DNA from 2 places in the Stenotrophomonas sp. YJH_SMC_43 genome. Region 2 is predicted to be linked to the other one. Evidence: predicted binding sites of a transcription regulator. Region 2 holds the regulator's gene; the other holds the start of a gene.
What was found. Region 2 encodes FliA, which starts transcription of late flagellar genes. Its sites were predicted from a motif close to TAAAGTTTNNCNNNCNNNGGCCGATAA; they were not measured.
Positions count from the first base shown of each region.

Region 1: AC5QAH_RS08635 (GGDEF domain-containing protein) is a predicted target of FliA. The motif match lies at 1,287-1,313, and genes of this name have one in related genera.

Region 1 is NZ_JCAFVQ010000002.1:498,601-502,008, forward strand. It holds gene AC5QAH_RS08635 (GGDEF domain-containing protein) at 1-1,254, opposite strand, end outside; gene AC5QAH_RS08640 (TonB-dependent siderophore receptor) at 1,541-3,408, shown strand, end outside.
Region 2 is NZ_JCAFVQ010000001.1:1,301,110-1,304,517, forward strand. It holds gene flhF (flagellar biosynthesis GTPase FlhF) at 1-878, shown strand, start outside; gene AC5QAH_RS06105 (MinD/ParA family ATP-binding protein) at 865-1,752, shown strand; gene AC5QAH_RS06110 (RNA polymerase sigma factor FliA) at 1,749-2,492, shown strand; gene cheY (chemotaxis response regulator CheY) at 2,550-2,942, shown strand; gene AC5QAH_RS06120 (protein phosphatase CheZ) at 2,942-3,408, shown strand, end outside.

The sequences.
Region 1 (3,408 bases), on a different contig from region 2:
GGCGCTCAGTTCCAGCACCTGGCCATTGGCCAGCGCTACCGGCGACTGTGCGATCTGCCGGCGCAGGCTCTCGGCGATCACGGTCGCCTGCGATTCGCTGGCGGCCACCAGCACCACCACGAATTCTTCGCCGCCATAGCGGAACAGGTAGTCGCTGCCACGCGTGAGCTGGCCGAGCAGGCCGGCCACATGCTGCAACGCGCGGTCGCCGGCATCGTGGCCATGGCCGTCGTTGATTGCCTTGAAATGATCCAGGTCGAGCAGCAGCAGCGAGAACGGTGTGCGGTTGCGCGTGGCCAGCTCGATTTCCCGGCGCAGCACGGTGGGCAGGAAGCGGCGGTTGAGCAGATTGGTCAGGGCATCGCTGCCGGCATCCAGTTCGCCGATGCGCTCGAACAGCAGTGTCATCAGGGTGCGGATGGCGGCCAGGTCCTCGCGTATGGCCGGCAGCACCGCCAGTCGCTGTGCCGGGGCATCGCCGCTGGCCCGCTGCAGGTGGCCGTCAATGCGGGCCATCAACTGGCCCACCTGCTGCGTTTCGCTGCTTTCGCCGAAGCTGGGGATGCCCTTGTGGGTGAACCACAGGCCGAACTCCGAGGTGGCCAGGCTGGCGTTGTCGCTGGCCTGCACATGACCGGCGAGTGCGTAGAGCAGGGCGTTCTCCCAGTCCAGCAGCAGTGCGCGTTGACGCTCGCGTTCGGTGCCGACGTTCTGCACCAGCGAGAACAGCCGGTACGCAGCATCGGCACGGGTGGAGCGCTCGCGTGCATGGGTGTAGGCCAGGGTCATGCCTTCCATGGCGATATCCATGATCGCGCTGAGGCAGTCGATGGCGGCGAACGCGGTGGCGCTGTCGGGCGCGTCGTCGCGCAGGCGCACGAACAGTTCGTGCTTGAGCACGCGCGCGCCGCGGGTGACCAGATCGACCGGAATGCCGACCCGGGCATGCACATCGCCGATCACGCGCTGTGAGGCAACGGTGCTGGCAATACCGTCGGCATCGGTGGTCAGCAGCTGCACCAGCCAGCGTTGCATGGCTGGCTGCAGGCGCTGCTTGACCTGGTCATGGGACAGGAAGCGGCGTGCACGCCCGTCCTGCAACAGTACTTCGTAGAAGCGTTGGGCCAGCGCCGGCGGGGCATCGGCGGCGGCGGCGTGCAGCAGCGCGGTGGCGGCAGGGCCGGCCTGTTGCAGGCAGTGCTGCCAGGCCTCGGCCAGCGGCTGGCTGGCATCGTCCAGTTGGGGTGGTTCCACGTCGATCTCTGACTGCGTACGGCAAACCACGGGTATCGGCCGCGGTGGCGTACGGTTGATGGCAGGTTGGCCGGCCAGTTTACGCGCGATGCAGGGTTGCACGGTGCGCAAAGCACAACGGTGCCGCTGCGGCAATGAGTGAACGCATTTGAGAATCACTCGCATTGATGGGAGAATACGCGCACGGATCGGGCCGCAGGCGACTGCAGCGACGCTCCGCCTCCCCCTCGTCGTTGCCTCAAGCCCTTTGCCAGAGGCCCCGTTGCCCTGCCAGAAGGTCCAGATCATGTCTCCTGCCGTTGTCCTTTCGCCGCGCCCGCTGGCGCTTGCCGTTGCCGCCCTGCTGGCGGGCAGCGCCCTGACCGCCAAGGCTGAAACCGACGCCACCGATATCGACACGGTGCATGTCACCGCCTCGCAGATTGCCCGCCAGGCGTTGGGCACTTCGACCATCACCGCTGAGGACATCGCCAGGCGCCCGCCGGCCAACGACATCGCCGAACTGCTGCGCACCATGCCGGGCGTCAACCTCACCGGCAACAGCGCCTCGGGCCAGTACGGCAACAACCGCCAGATCGACCTGCGTGGCATGGGCCCGGAAAACACCCTGATCCTGGTCGACGGCAAGCGCATCGGTGCGCGTGATGCCGTGCGTATGGGCCGCAGCGGCGAGCGCAATACCCGCGGTGACACCAACTGGGTGCCAGCGGAAATGATCGAGCGCATCGAAGTGCTGCGCGGCCCGGCGGCGGCACGCTATGGCTCCGGTGCGTCCGGCGGCGTGGTCAACATCATCACCAAGCGCCCGACCGGCGACCTGACCGGTGCGGTCGACCTGTACGGGCTGGTGCCCGAGCACAGCGCCGAAGGTGGCAGCGAGCGTGTCGGCCTGCAGCTGAGTGGGCCGATGACCGACACCCTGTCGTTCCGCCTGTACGGCAATCTCAACAAGACCGACGCCGACTCGCTGGACCTCAACCGCCAGTACGCCACCAACCCGAACGCAGTGCCGCCGGCTGGCCGCGAGGGCGTCAAGAACCGCGATGTCAACGCGCTGCTGCGCTGGGACGTGACCGCCAACCAGGTGGTCGAGTTCGAGGCCGGCACCAGCCGCCAAGGCAACATCTATGCGGGTGACCGCGCGGTCAGCACCACCGGCACTTCGACCGGCATCGATCTGGCCGCCCTGGCCGAGGACAAGGCGGAAACCAACCGCATGTACCGCAACACCGGCGCGATCACCCATCGTGGCCGCTGGGGCGATGTCACCTCGCGGGTGACGGCCGCGGTGGAAGCGGTGAACAACTCGCGCATCAACGAAGGCCTGGCCGGTGGCCCGGAGGGCAGCTTCAACGGCACCGACTGGTCGACCTCGCGCCTGCGCAACTACCAGCTGGATGGCGAAGTGAGTTTCCCGACCACGCTGGGCGGTGCCGAGAACATCTGGACGCTGGGCTTCGAGTACCTGGACAGCCGCCTGACCGACCCGTATTCGATGAGCCAGTCCAGCAGCAGTGGCGGCGGACTCCCGGGATTGTCGGCCGATCGCGCGCGCGGCAAGTCCGACGCGCAGACCACCGCCGTGTTCGTGGAAGACAATATCTACCTGGGTGAGCGCTGGATCGTCACCCCGGGCCTGCGCTTCGATCATCACAGCCAGTTCGGCAACAACACCAGCCCCAGCCTCAATGCGCAGTTCCGCATCAGCAGCGACTGGGTGGTGAAGGGGGGTATCGCCCGTGCATTCAAGGCACCGAACCTGTACCAGTCGAATCCGGACTATCTGTATTACACCCGTGGCAATGGCTGCCCGAATGCACTGCCGAGCCTGGGCGCCGGCTGCTACATGCGCGGCAACGCGGACCTGAAGGCGGAAACCAGCCTGAACAAGGAACTGGGCATCGAGTGGGCACCGCAGAGCGGCTGGCAGGCGTCGTTGACCTACTTCCACAACGACTACAAGGACAAGATCCAGGCCGGCTACACCCAGATCGGCCTGACTGCCGACACCAGGGGCCGCATCTTCCGCTGGGAGAACGCGCCCAAGGCGATCGTGCAGGGGCTTGAAGGCAACCTGGTGATCCCGCTGCTGGGCGAGCAGGGCAACCGCCTGAAGTGGAGCAACAACTTCACCTACATGGTGGAGAACGAGAA
Region 2 (3,408 bases):
AAGTGGCCGGCATGCGCCAGGTGATCGAGCGCGAGATGAACCGCTTCACCGACGAGCGCCTGCGTGGCTGCCCGGTGCGCGCCACCGCGCTGGACCTGATGGACGAGTACGGTTTCGACGCCGGCCTGGCCCGCGACGTGGCCATGCAGATCCCGCTGGAGACCGAAGCCCACCGTGGCCGTGGCCTGATGCTGGGGCTGATCTCGCGCAAGCTGCCGATCGCCCCGGTCGACCCGCTGGAGGAAGGCGGCGTGATTGCCCTCGTCGGCCCGACCGGCGCCGGCAAGACCACCACCATCGCCAAGCTGGCCTCGCGCTTCGCCGAGAAGCACGCCCCGCGTGACGTCGCCCTGGTGACCACCGATACCACCCGCATCGGCGCCCGCGAGCAGCTGTACGGCTACGGCCGCCAGCTCGGCATCGCCGTGCACGAGGCCAACAGCGGCACCGACCTGGACCAGCTGCTGGAACGCCTGAAGGACTACAAGCTGGTACTGATCGACACCGCCGGCCTGGGCCCGCGCGACCGCGCACTGGCCGCCCAGCTGCAGTGGCTGCGCGCCGCCCGCCAGGTGCGCACCCTGCTGGTGCTTCCGGCCAACACCAGCTTCGGCGACATGGACGAGGTGGTCCGCCGCTTCGGCGCCGCCAACCTGCAGGGCCTGGTGCTGAGCAAGCTGGACGAGACCGGCCGCTTCGGCAACGCCCTGTCGGTGGCCGTGGACCACGCCCTGCCGATCACCTGGGTGACCGATGGCCAGGACGTTCCGGACGACCTGCACCGGGCCAGTGCAGCCAATCTTGTACTTCGCCTTGAAGATTTGCGCCGAGCGGCCGATATGCCCTGCAACCCGGAGTTGAACCATGCCGTCGCGTGAGTACGCCAAGCTGACCAAGACCTTCCCGCTGTCGGCCACCCGCAGCGAGCCGCTCGGCCCTGTGCGCACCATCGCCGTCACCGGCGGCAAGGGCGGTGTGGGCAAGACCAATGTCTCGGCCAACCTGGCCGTGGCACTGGCCGGCATGGGCAAGCGCACGCTGCTGCTGGACGCCGACCTCGGCCTGGCCAACATCGACGTGATCCTGGGGCTGAACCCCACCTTCACGCTGGCCGACCTGGTCGCCGGCCGCTGCTCGCTGGACGATGTGATCGTCGAAGGCCCGAACGGCGTGCTGGTGGTCCCGGCCGCGTCCGGGCGCCGGCACATGGCTGAGCTGGCCCCGGCCGAGCACGTCGGCCTGGTCAACGTGTTCTCCGAACTGGAACGCGAACTGGACATCATGGTGGTGGACACCGCCGCCGGCATCACCGATGGCGTGCTGACCTTCTGCCAGGCCGCGCAGGACACCGTGGTGGTGGTCTGTGACGAGCCGGCCTCGATCACCGACGCCTATGCGCTGATCAAGGTGCTGTCGCGCGAGCGCGGCGTGGACCGCATCCAGGTGGTGGCCAACATGGTGCGCGACCCCAACGAGGGCCGCGTGCTGTACGAAAAGCTGACCCGGGTCTGCGAGAAATTCCTCGCCGATGTCTCGCTGAACTATCTGGGCTGTGTGCCGCAGGATGATTGGCTGCGCCTGTCGGTGCAGCGCCAGCAGCCAGTGGTAAAGGCCTACCCGTCCAGCCCGGCCGCGTTGGCGATCACCGAGATTGCCCGCCGTACCGCACGCTGGCAGGCGCCGACCGAACCGCGCGGCGGCGTTGAGTTCTTCCTCGAGCGTATTCTCAAGCAGCGCGGGGTGGCCGCATGAAAGGCGCAGCCCAGTACCGGGAAGTCCAGCGCACGGCGGCCAACGAGGTCATCGCCCAGCATTCGGACCTGGTGCGGCGCATCGCCCACCACCTGGCCGCACGCCTGCCGGCGAGCGTCGAGGTCGACGACCTGATCCAGGCCGGCATGATGGGACTGATCGAAGCCTCGCGCAGCTATGACGCCGACCAGGGGGCTTCGTTCGAGACCTATGCCTCGATCCGCATCCGCGGTTCGATGATCGATGAGATCCGCCGTGGCGACTGGGTGCCGCGCTCGGTGCACCGCCGTGCACGTGATGCCGCCGCCACCATCCGCCGCCTGGAACAGAGCAGTGGCCGTGCCGCCAGCGCCACCGAAGTGGCCGCCGCGATGGAGATGCCATTGCCCGAGTACCTGCGGCTGATGGAAGACGCTGCCCGTGGCCAGGTGCTGAGTCTTGAATCGCGCATCGAGGACCAGGGCGAGCTGGACACCGTGGCCCAGGGCGGCCCGACCCCGCAGCAGGTGCTGGAGCGCGGCGAGTTCGGCCGCGAGCTGGGCAAGGCCATCGGCCACCTGCCCGAGCGCGAACAGCTGGTGCTCTCGCTGTACTACGAGCAGGAACTGAACCTGAAGGAGATCGGCGCGGTGCTCGGCGTGAGCGAGTCGCGGGTCTGCCAGATCCACGGCCAGGCGGTACTGCGCCTGCGTGGCCGGCTGAAGCTGTTCGAGGCCGCCGACGCCGGCCTCGAAGAATGAACATCCCCGAGGCGGCTGCCCCCGGCCGTCCGGAATGAACAACAAAGGAATTCTGCTTTGAACAAGAACATGCGCATCCTGATCGTCGACGACTTCTCGACCATGCGTCGAATCGTCAAGAACCTGCTGGGCGATCTGGGCTTCACCAATACCGCCGAAGCCGAGGACGGGCATGCCGCGCTGTCGCTGCTGCAGAGCCAGCCGTTCGATTTCGTGGTCACCGACTGGAACATGCCGGTGATGACCGGCATCGAGCTGCTCAAGGCGATCCGTGCCGATGCCAAGCTGAAGACCCTGCCGGTGCTGATGGTCACCGCAGAAGCCAAGCGTGAACAGATCATCGAAGCCGCCCAGAGCGGCGTGAACGGCTACATCATCAAGCCGTTCACCGCGCAGACGCTGGAAGAGAAGCTCGGCAAGATCTTCGAACGCCTGGCGGCCAGCGCCTGATGGATACCACGGTCGACAAGAGCGCCCTCGCCCTGCGCCTGCAGGAGGCCCTGGACGCACTCGAGTCCGGTGACGAAGCCGCCTGGCGGCAGCGCATCGACGGACTGGTCGCGCTGCGCACGCAGCCGATGATGAGTGGGCTCTCGCGGCTGGCCCGCGAACTGGGGCAGGCGCTGGGTGAACTGCCGACCGTGCCGAGCGAAGCCGGGGAACTGGACGATGCCTGCGCGCGCCTGGACCACGTGGTGGCGATGACCGAGCAGGCCACGCACCGCACCCTGGACCTGGCCGAGGAATGCCGCAGCCTGACCGAACAGCTGCGCGCCGAAGGCCTGCAGCCGGGCCAGGACGCGCAGCTCGAGCGCATCCGCCACAACCTGACCGAGATCGCCCTGACCCAGAGCTACCAGGACCTGACCGGGCAGATCATCCGTCGCGTGGTGGGCATCGTCCGCCGCGTGCACGA